Regions from separate parts of the Bacillus sp. AK031 genome, predicted to be linked through region 3. Evidence: a T-box and tRNA genes for the amino acid it is inferred to sense, from the RefSeq annotation. Region 3 holds a T-box; the other regions hold tRNA genes.

Region 1 (3,257 bases), 1.2 Mb from region 3:
GCCCAACTGAATGCTGGCAACTAAGATCAAGGGTTGCGCTCGTTGCGGGACTTAACCCAACATCTCACGACACGAGCTGACGACAACCATGCACCACCTGTCACTCTGTCCCCCGAAGGGGAAAGCCCTATCTCTAGGGTTGTCAGAGGATGTCAAGACCTGGTAAGGTTCTTCGCGTTGCTTCGAATTAAACCACATGCTCCACCGCTTGTGCGGGCCCCCGTCAATTCCTTTGAGTTTCAGTCTTGCGACCGTACTCCCCAGGCGGAGTGCTTAATGCGTTAGCTGCAGCACTAAAGGGCGGAAACCCTCTAACACTTAGCACTCATCGTTTACGGCGTGGACTACCAGGGTATCTAATCCTGTTTGCTCCCCACGCTTTCGCGCCTCAGCGTCAGTTACAGACCAGAAAGTCGCCTTCGCCACTGGTGTTCCTCCACATATCTACGCATTTCACCGCTACACGTGGAATTCCACTTTCCTCTTCTGTACTCAAGTCCCCCAGTTTCCAATGACCCTCCACGGTTGAGCCGTGGGCTTTCACATCAGACTTAAGAGACCGCCTGCGCGCGCTTTACGCCCAATAATTCCGGACAACGCTTGCCACCTACGTATTACCGCGGCTGCTGGCACGTAGTTAGCCGTGGCTTTCTGGTTAGGTACCGTCAAGGTACCGCCCTATTCGAACGGTACTTGTTCTTCCCTAACAACAGAGCTTTACGATCCGAAAACCTTCATCACTCACGCGGCGTTGCTCCGTCAGACTTTCGTCCATTGCGGAAGATTCCCTACTGCTGCCTCCCGTAGGAGTCTGGGCCGTGTCTCAGTCCCAGTGTGGCCGATCACCCTCTCAGGTCGGCTACGCATCGTCGCCTTGGTGAGCCGTTACCTCACCAACTAGCTAATGCGCCGCGGGTCCATCTGTAAGTGGTAGCTAAAAGCCACCTTTCCACTTTTCCTCATGCGAGGAAAAGAAATATCCGGTATTAGCCCCGGTTTCCCGGAGTTATCCCAGTCTTACAGGCAGGTTACCCACGTGTTACTCACCCGTCCGCCGCTGACTTCAGGGAGCAAGCTCCCATCAGTCCGCTCGACTTGCATGTATTAGGCACGCCGCCAGCGTTCGTCCTGAGCCAGGATCAAACTCTCCGATAGAAGTTTGACTTGCTCATTTGCTAATTTTAAAGTGTTAGCAACTTTGTAAGAACTGTGTTCTTACTAGAATTAACGTTGACGTTTTGTCTTGTTTTGTTCAGTTTTCAAGGTTCAATCAGTATATTATGGAGCGGGTGAAGGGAATCGAACCCTCATCATCAGCTTGGAAGGCTGAGGTTTTACCACTAAACTACACCCGCATATTAAATTGCTCACTGGTCGGGAAGACAGGATTTGAACCTGCGACCCCTTGGTCCCAAACCAAGTGCTCTACCAAGCTGAGCTACTCCCCGTTTTGTCTCTCATTCCTCAAAACAGGATTGAGTTGATTTGTAAATGGCGCGCCCGAGAGGAGTCGAACCCCTAACCTTTTGATCCGTAGTCAAACGCTCTATCCAATTGAGCTACGGGCGCAATTTGTTTGCATTGCTTAATTGGTGCGGCCGAGAGGAGTCGAACCTCCACGGGGTTGCCCCCACTAGGCCCTCAACCTAGCGCGTCTGCCATTCCGCCACGACCGCGTTGAAAAGCGACAAGATCTATTATATAATTTCTAGCGTTAGATGTCAATAACCTTTTTTAAAAAGAAAAGTGCGGGTGAAGGGACTTGAACCCCCACGCCTTGCGGCGCCAGATCCTAAGTCTGGTGCGTCTGCCAATTCCGCCACACCCGCATGATGAAAGTTATTTTGCTGCGCAAAAAACTTTGGTGAGCCATGAAGGACTCGAACCTTCGACCCTCTGATTAAAAGTCAGATGCTCTACCAACTGAGCTAATGGCTCTTAATGGCTGGGCTAGCTGGATTCGAACCAACGCATGTCGCAGTCAAAGTGCGATGCCTTACCGCTTGGCTATAGCCCATCATTTTTAAATTCTCGCAAACGCGAGGTTTATAATATAACATGTTTTATTGAACAGTGTCAAGCACTTTCCTCAAAAAATTAATGGCGGTCCGGACGGGACTCGAACCCGCGACCTCCTGCGTGACAGGCAGGCATTCTAACCAACTGAACTACCGGACCAAAGATTTTTCACGGAGTGAAAATATCTGTCCTTAATATAAGGACTAGATTCAACTTGGCAAAATATCTGTCCTTAATGCAAGGACTAGATTCAACTCAGGCAAGATATCCTTCCTTAATGTAAGGAATAGAATATACTTATCATCACTTTCGCAAAGGGAATTTAAAGGTACGCTTCGCTGCGCAAATTAAAGAATGTTTATTTTACTACGCTTCGCTTCGTAAAAAAACCTGGTGACCCATACGGGATTCGAACCCGTGTTACCGCCGTGAAAGGGCGGTGTCTTAACCGCTTGACCAATGGGCCATTAGATAATGGCGGAGAAGGAGGGATTTGAACCCTCGCGCCGCTTACACGACCTACACCCTTAGCAGGGGCGCCTCTTCAGCCACTTGAGTACTTCTCCACATCTTCATAAAAATGGCTCCGCAGGCAGGACTCGAACCTGCGACCGATCGGTTAACAGCCGATAGCTCTACCACTGAGCTACTGCGGAACAAAAAGTATTGTTTGTCGTTTGTCGACTCTTATTATTATACTTACATCCAATATGCTTGTCAACGAAATTTTTCACGTAATTATTGTTGGATTATTTTTCACTTTCCAATCTTAGTTTCCCTTTGCACTTCCCGCATACATAACGGTCTGTATTGATCCTCTTTCTTCTTTTGTAAACGAGCCGGCATGATGTGCATATATAAACAATAATCTTCCTTTTCTTTTGTGAAGGGGCAGACAGCGGAGTACAGTGTCTTGGGGCATCCACTTTCTGAAGCAGTTCACGGAAGTCTCTGTCCCTGTGTTTGTATCCTTTTCCCTCTATGTGTAAATGGTAATGGCATAGCTCATGTTTGATGATACCGGTAAGTTCCTCAATGCCATGCTCCGCCAAATACTTAATGTTGATTTCAATATTATGGGACCGCAGCATGTATCGGCCGCCTGTTGTGCGGAGGCGGTTATTGAAAAAAGCTTTATGCCTGAAAGGTTTGCCGAAGCTTTCTAAAGATATCTCTTGAACCAGCTCCTGCAATTCTTTATTTTCCACATTCAACACTCCCTTGGTGAACCTGACAAA
Region 2 (3,257 bases), 1.9 Mb from region 3:
TACAAGCAGAGGGTCGGCGGTTCGATCCCGTCATCCTCCACCATTAAGTTTTAAAAAAAGATTAACATCGTCGCGGGGTGGAGCAGTTCGGTAGCTCGTCGGGCTCATAACCCGAAGGTCGCAGGTTCAAATCCTGCCCCCGCAATACCATGGTCCGGTAGTTCAGTTGGTTAGAATGCCTGCCTGTCACGCAGGAGGTCGCGGGTTCGAGTCCCGTCCGGACCGCCATTATCTTTTAAAAAAATCTTAGTTCAATCTAAGAGGGTTTCGATAACTGAGAAGTTCAAGGAAGCAACTGAGTGAACACCGGAGTGCACTGACAGGTACATGAGGATGTGAGCAAAGGCGCTGACGAAGTAATTCGCAGCTTAGCGGAAGCCGAAACCAAATATGGCTCAGTAGCTCAGTTGGTAGAGCAATGGACTGAAAATCCATGTGTCGGCGGTTCGATTCCGTCCTGAGCCACCATTTTAGATAGTGCCGGTGTAGCTCAACTGGTAGAGCAACTGACTTGTAATCAGTAGGTTGGGGGTTCAAGTCCTCTTGCCGGCACCATCGGGAATATTTGGAGGGGTAGCGAAGTGGCTAAACGCGGCGGACTGTAAATCCGCTCCTTCGGGTTCGGCAGTTCGAATCTGCCCCCCTCCACCATTGTTTTTTCGCAAAGCGAAAATAACAGTCCTTAGCTTTACGAAGCGAAGCGGAGTAAAATAACTGTCCTTGAAAATCGCGTATCGAAGCGAAGCAAGGTATACTGGTAAAGACAGCAAATACTTTAATATTTCATAGGGGTATAGTTTAAAGGTAGAACAGAGGTCTCCAAAACCTCCAGTGTGGGTTCGATTCCTACTACCCCTGCCAATTATATTTGTGGCGATTGTGGCGAAGTGGTTAACGCATCGGATTGTGGTTCCGACATTCGTGGGTTCGATTCCCATCAGTCGCCCCACTAAATATTTTGAACATATTTAAATCAAAAACATATAATATATCAATGGGCTATAGCCAAGCGGTAAGGCATCGCACTTTGACTGCGACATGCGTTGGTTCGAATCCAGCTAGCCCAGCCAATTTTGCGGAAGTAGTTCAGTGGTAGAACACCACCTTGCCAAGGTGGGGGTCGCGGGTTCGAATCCCGTCTTCCGCTCCATTGATGGCGGCATAGCCAAGTGGTAAGGCAGAGGTCTGCAAAACCTCTATTCACCGGTTCAAATCCGGTTGCCGCCTCCAAACACATGCCGGTGTGGCGGAATTGGCAGACGCGCACGACTCAAAATCGTGTTCCTTCTGGAGTGCCGGTTCGACCCCGGCCACCGGTACCAATTTCATATGTATATTGCGGGTGTAGTTTAGTGGTAAAACCTCAGCCTTCCAAGCTGATGATGAGGGTTCGATTCCCTTCACCCGCTCCATACATACACATTCAAAGCCTTTCTCATAATGAGAAAGGCTTTTTTTACATTTTATCGATCTCCCTCCAATAAAGATAAGCCATTCGACAAAACTCCTCAAAAAACGGGTAGTGACAGTCACCGAGCACATCCAGCACTCCTCCTTATCCCAACATAACTAATCAAAATTTTTCCCCTTCTTTGTCAATTTTGTTGACCTATTAAAGAAAGCGCTTCCATTATAATACAAGAAACTGATTTTAATTAGGCGGTGATAAGGGTGGAGACGAAGATAGAGACCGGTCCGGCAAGTCCGGAGATGAAGATACAGCCGGCAATGAAAAAGAAGAAGTACAAAGGAGTATTGACGTATGCTGCATTTGTGGGACCGGCACTGCTGTTTTTCCTTGTGATTCAAATCGTTCCGTTTTTGATGGGGCTTTATTATTCTTTTACTTCTTGGAATGGAGTCAGCTCAGCTGTTGAGTGGGTTGGCATTGAGAACTATACGAAGATCTTTACGAATGATCCGGCTTTCTATGAATCATTTAAATTTACGACAAAGTTTATGATAGCTGCAGTTGTTATTAGTAATTTAATAGGTTTCAGTTTTGCCCTGCTTTTAAATGCAGCTTTGAAGACATGCAATATTTTAAGAACTGTTTTCTTTATTCCCAATGTAATCGGGGGACTGTTGCTCGGGTTCATATGGCAGTTCATTTTTGTTAAAGGTTTTGCCTCCATTGGAAAGATGACGGGTTTCTGATTTTTCGAAATGCCATGGCTCGGGGATGAGAAGACCGCCTTCTGGGGAATCGTCATTGTTTTTGCCTGGCAGATCAGCGGAGTACTTCAGGCAATGACGTGGTAAAACTGAATTTCTTCCAATTCAAAGTTGAGATTGCCGACTAGCTTGCTGAAATGATCAAGGAATTTGAAGCAGAGCACCCGAATATTAAGGTGAAGCTTGAAACAGTTGGCGGAGGTGCCGATTATGGTGCTGCTCTTAAGGCAAAGTTTGCTTCAGGGGAAGAGCCGGATATTTTCAATAACGGCGGTTTTAAAGAGCTGGAGCTGTGAAAAGAAAAATTGGCTGATCTATCAGAGGAGCCTTGGGTGGAGCATGTACTTCCTATTGGCAAAGTACCAATGACAGATGAGGACGGCAGAAAGCATGTCTCCATAGGCATGCTTTCTATTTATATTAAACTTATCGGAATTTTTTAGAAAATACTTCCAAGAATAATATTCTACACTCTATACTATTGTATAAGTGAGACTTGGAGGTCGTCCCATGCTAAAAAACAGCATCAGAAATAAACTGATTGTCCTTTTAATGATTACAACAATCATTCCATTCGGCTGTTCCATCATGATTACAATATTTGTATACGAAGAATTCAATAGAGGAGGAAGGCATCCAGGAAAGCAGCAACCTGCTGTTGAAATCGGAACAGGAGGGTATCCGGGAAGTGCCAACTGTGACCTTGATTCTCTATTAGAAATGGTCCCCCGCTGTCCCTGAAAAGCAATTGACGACCGGAACCTTTAAGAGCCCGGCCAGCTTTATTGTTTTTTCCAGAGCGGTATGAGATTCTGCAGCAAATGCATTATCTGGGGTGAGCGGATTTCCATGGCAGCTGAAAGCGCTGATTTCCAGCCCCGAAGGAGTGAAACATCCAAATTGGCCCGTATCTCCCTGGCCGAATGAATATGGTGAAATCTTAAAATGGCAGTGGGAAGAAAAATTGATTCCCAATTGGAAGAAGATGGGCAAGCTTGCCGAAGAGAATAATGTCAAGGTCGGCCTTGAATTGCATGGAGGTTTTCTTGTCCATACACCTTATACCCTGTTAAAATTGCGGA
Region 3 (3,257 bases):
GAACCGTCAAGCCCATTCTCGCTCCAGGCAACAGATGCTTCAAGCGGCCCCATGAACATTTCATACATGCGAAGGGTATCAGCACCATGTGTTGCAACGATTTCATCCGGATTCACGACATTACCTTTCGACTTACTCATCTTCTCATTATTTTCACCAAGAATCATGCCTTGGTTGAACAGCTTCTGAAACGGCTCTTTTGTTGGAACTACACCAATGTCATAAAGGAACTTGTGCCAGAAACGTGCATACAGCAAATGAAGGACCGCATGCTCAGCACCGCCGATATACATATCGACCGGAAGCCAATGATTAAGGTTTTCCTCGCTTGCAAGCTCCTCATCGTTATGAGGATCGATGTAGCGAAGGTAGTACCAGCAGCTTCCTGCCCATTGCGGCATCGTATTCGTTTCACGGCGTCCTTTTTTCCCTGTTACAGGGTCTGTGACATTCACCCACTCGCTGATATTGGCAAGCGGAGATTCACCTGTTCCTGAAGGTTTGATTTCCGTCGTCTTTGGAAGTGTGAGAGGCAGATCTTCAACAGGAACTGTCGTTGTCGTGCCATCCTCCCAATGGATGACCGGAATTGGCTCGCCCCAGTAACGCTGGCGGCTGAACAGCCAATCTCTTAAGCGGTAAGTCGTTTTCTTCTCGCCGACACCTTCTTTTTCAAGCCACTCGATTGCTTTTGTGATTCCTTCTTCTTTTCCGAGACCATTAAGGAAATCGGAGTTTACATGCTCACCGTCGCCTGTGTACGCTTCTTCGTCCACATTGCCGCCGGCTACGACTTCTTTGATAGGAAGCTCAAATTTTTTCGCAAATTCATAATCTCTTTCATCATGTGCCGGAACCGCCATGATTGCACCTGTTCCATAGCTCATCAATACATAGTCTGCAATCCAGATCGGCATTTTCTCGCCGTTGATCGGGTTGATCGCATAGGCACCAGTGAAGACACCTGATTTATCTTTTGCAAGGTCTGTGCGTTCAAGGTCGCTTTTTGCTTTGACTTTATCGATATAAGCAGAAACCGCATCCTTCTGTTCACCTGTTGTGATTTCATCTACAAGTGGGTGCTCAGGAGCCAATACCGCATATGTTGCGCCGAAAAGAGTATCCGGGCGGGTTGTGAAGGCAGTGAATTTCTTATCAGTGCCTTCAATGGCAAAATTAACTTCCGCTCCTTCAGAACGGCCAATCCAGTTTCGCTGCATGTCTTTGATGCTTTCCGGCCAGTCAACCTCTTCAAGATCTTCAAGAAGGCGGTCTGCATATGCCGTGATTTTCAGCATCCACTGTCTCATCGGACGGCGTTCTACCGGATGCCCGCCGCGCTCACTTTTACCATCGATTACTTCTTCGTTTGCGAGAACCGTTCCAAGTGCAGGGCACCAGTTCACCGCTACTTCATCCACGTAAGCAAGGTCTTTTTCATAAAGCTTTGTAAAAATCCATTGCGTCCATTTATAGTAGTGAGGATCCGTCGTATTGACTTCGCGGTCCCAATCATAAGAGAATCCAAGAGCCTTGATCTGGCGGCGGAATGTGTTGATGTTCTTCTCCGTGAATTCAGCCGGGTCGTTACCAGTATCAAGCGCATATTGCTCTGCCGGCAGGCCGAATGCATCCCAGCCCATCGGATGAAGGACGTTGTATCCCTGCATTCTCTTCATGCGGGAAAGAATATCTGTTGCCGTGTATCCTTCCGGGTGCCCTACGTGGAGGCCGGCACCTGATGGATACGGAAACATATCCAGTGCATAGAACTTCGGTTTATCCTTTTCAGTTTCTGTTTTGAATGTTTTTTGTTCTTCCCAATAATGCTGCCACTTTTGTTCGATGTCTTTGTGGTTAAAGCTCATTGTCGGAACCTCCTTTTTCTTAGTAAAAGCTTTTGTAAAAAACAAAAAAACTCCCGCCCCAATTATTAATAAATAATAATTGGGACGAGAGGTCTTTGATAATCTCCCGCGGTACCACCCAGATTAGTGTACACGCACTCACTTGATTCCATCCTTAACGCGGAAAACGGCAGGCCTTACTTTAGTTCACGCCTGCAACTCAAAGGCGAGTTCATGATGATTTCCGGTTGACTTGCACCGACCGTCAACTCTCTAATGCGGACCCTCATCACTACTATTCCTTATCAACGTTGAAATATATTACAACTATTGTATTCACTATTCTATGCAAAAATATACTGCGTTGCAAGCCTAAATTTTGAAATATTTTATTCCAATAAAAGAAGATTTGTATAAGGAACCTGGTCATTCATAATGACTGTAATCATTGATTTAGTTCTTATTACATCAACTGAGCAATTACCCGCCCTGCAATTGCTCAGTAAACAAAAAAGACTAACCTTCTAAAAGGATAGTCTTCAAGATTAAGAGATTGAAACTGATACAGACTCTTTTTTCTTCAGTGACCTGTCATACACAGCAGTAAAGATGATAGCTACAGCAAACAATCCAATCAGAGCCGTAAACATTGTAGAAATTCCGAATCCGTCGACGATGATACCCCCCAATAAAGGACCGATCATCCTTCCGCCTGTCGCTGTACTGTTAACGATTCCCTGGTAAAATCCTTCCCGCCCTTTAGGCGCAAGGTCATTTGCGATTGTAGGAACTGCCGGCCATACCAGCATCTCACCAAGTGTCATAATGATCATCGCAATTGCAAACATTTGAAAAACATCAGCGGTACCGGCTACCCCGAATGAAATCATGAAAATCACAATCCCGATCTGGATCTGCATCTTAAGGTTATTTTCAAAACGGCGGATAAGTTTGGAAAGCAATGGCTGCGCTAACACAATCAAGGCACCGTTTATCGTCCATAGCAAGCTGTACTGCTTCAAGCTGATATTGATCTCCTGAGTGTAGCTTGCAATTGTTGACTGCCATTGGACATAACCGATCCAGCATAGAATATAAGCAGCACAAATTAAGATAAGCGCAGTGAATTTTGATTTATTTTTTATAAAAGCACCTTCGTTAAGCAATGAAGTTTGCTTGCCGGTATTGACAGAGATATTCTTGTATCCGAAAAAGGCAATTAAAAAGAAGATGACATACATGATCAAGTTTGCAAGAAAGATATATTGGAAAGAGTAAGAAGCGACTAATCCTCCAAGCGCCGCACCTACCGCGACACCGACATTCTGTGCGACATAGATGGCATTGAATGCTTTCCTTCCGCCTTCTGGCCAAACAGAACCGGCCATGGCATACACAGAAGGAAACACG

The links. The T-box of region 3 lies ahead of leuS (leucine--tRNA ligase). A T-box ahead of a tRNA ligase gene usually reads a tRNA of that ligase, here a tRNA-Leu.
Region 1: it encodes a tRNA-Leu, which carries the amino acid that the T-box ahead of leuS (leucine--tRNA ligase) is inferred to sense. The anticodon was not compared.
Region 2: it encodes a tRNA-Leu, which carries the amino acid that the T-box ahead of leuS (leucine--tRNA ligase) is inferred to sense. The anticodon was not compared.

What each region holds. Positions count from the first base shown of each region.
Region 1 is NZ_CP096424.1:4,025,668-4,028,924, forward strand. It holds rRNA gene M1E09_RS20485 (16S ribosomal RNA) at 1-1,155, opposite strand, end outside; tRNA gene M1E09_RS20490 (tRNA-Gly) at 1,282-1,355, opposite strand; tRNA gene M1E09_RS20495 (tRNA-Pro) at 1,372-1,448, opposite strand; tRNA gene M1E09_RS20500 (tRNA-Arg) at 1,493-1,569, opposite strand; tRNA gene M1E09_RS20505 (tRNA-Leu) at 1,591-1,676, opposite strand; tRNA gene M1E09_RS20510 (tRNA-Leu) at 1,748-1,829, opposite strand; tRNA gene M1E09_RS20515 (tRNA-Lys) at 1,863-1,938, opposite strand; tRNA gene M1E09_RS20520 (tRNA-Gln) at 1,943-2,017, opposite strand; tRNA gene M1E09_RS20525 (tRNA-Asp) at 2,102-2,178, opposite strand; tRNA gene M1E09_RS20530 (tRNA-Glu) at 2,411-2,485, opposite strand; tRNA gene M1E09_RS20535 (tRNA-Ser) at 2,495-2,585, opposite strand; tRNA gene M1E09_RS20540 (tRNA-Asn) at 2,601-2,675, opposite strand; gene M1E09_RS20545 (SprT family protein) at 2,769-3,227, opposite strand.
Region 2 is NZ_CP096424.1:3,322,951-3,326,207, reverse strand. It holds tRNA gene M1E09_RS17075 (tRNA-Val) at 1-43, shown strand, start outside; tRNA gene M1E09_RS17070 (tRNA-Met) at 72-145, shown strand; tRNA gene M1E09_RS17065 (tRNA-Asp) at 152-228, shown strand; tRNA gene M1E09_RS17060 (tRNA-Phe) at 393-468, shown strand; tRNA gene M1E09_RS17055 (tRNA-Thr) at 480-555, shown strand; tRNA gene M1E09_RS17050 (tRNA-Tyr) at 568-651, shown strand; tRNA gene M1E09_RS17045 (tRNA-Trp) at 788-861, shown strand; tRNA gene M1E09_RS17040 (tRNA-His) at 874-949, shown strand; tRNA gene M1E09_RS17035 (tRNA-Gln) at 996-1,070, shown strand; tRNA gene M1E09_RS17030 (tRNA-Gly) at 1,076-1,150, shown strand; tRNA gene M1E09_RS17025 (tRNA-Cys) at 1,156-1,230, shown strand; tRNA gene M1E09_RS17020 (tRNA-Leu) at 1,238-1,322, shown strand; tRNA gene M1E09_RS17015 (tRNA-Gly) at 1,339-1,412, shown strand; gene M1E09_RS17010 (carbohydrate ABC transporter permease) at 1,672-2,157, shown strand; partial or broken gene M1E09_RS17005 (extracellular solute-binding protein) at 2,250-2,561, shown strand; gene M1E09_RS17000 (hypothetical protein) at 2,686-2,916, shown strand; partial or broken gene M1E09_RS16995 (sugar phosphate isomerase/epimerase) at 2,896-3,054, opposite strand; partial or broken gene M1E09_RS16990 (sugar phosphate isomerase/epimerase family protein) at 2,996-3,257, shown strand, end outside.
Region 3 is NZ_CP096424.1:891,475-894,731, reverse strand. It holds gene leuS (leucine--tRNA ligase) at 1-1,868, opposite strand, end outside; T-box leader at 1,946-2,165, opposite strand; gene M1E09_RS04500 (MDR family MFS transporter) at 2,393-3,257, opposite strand, start outside.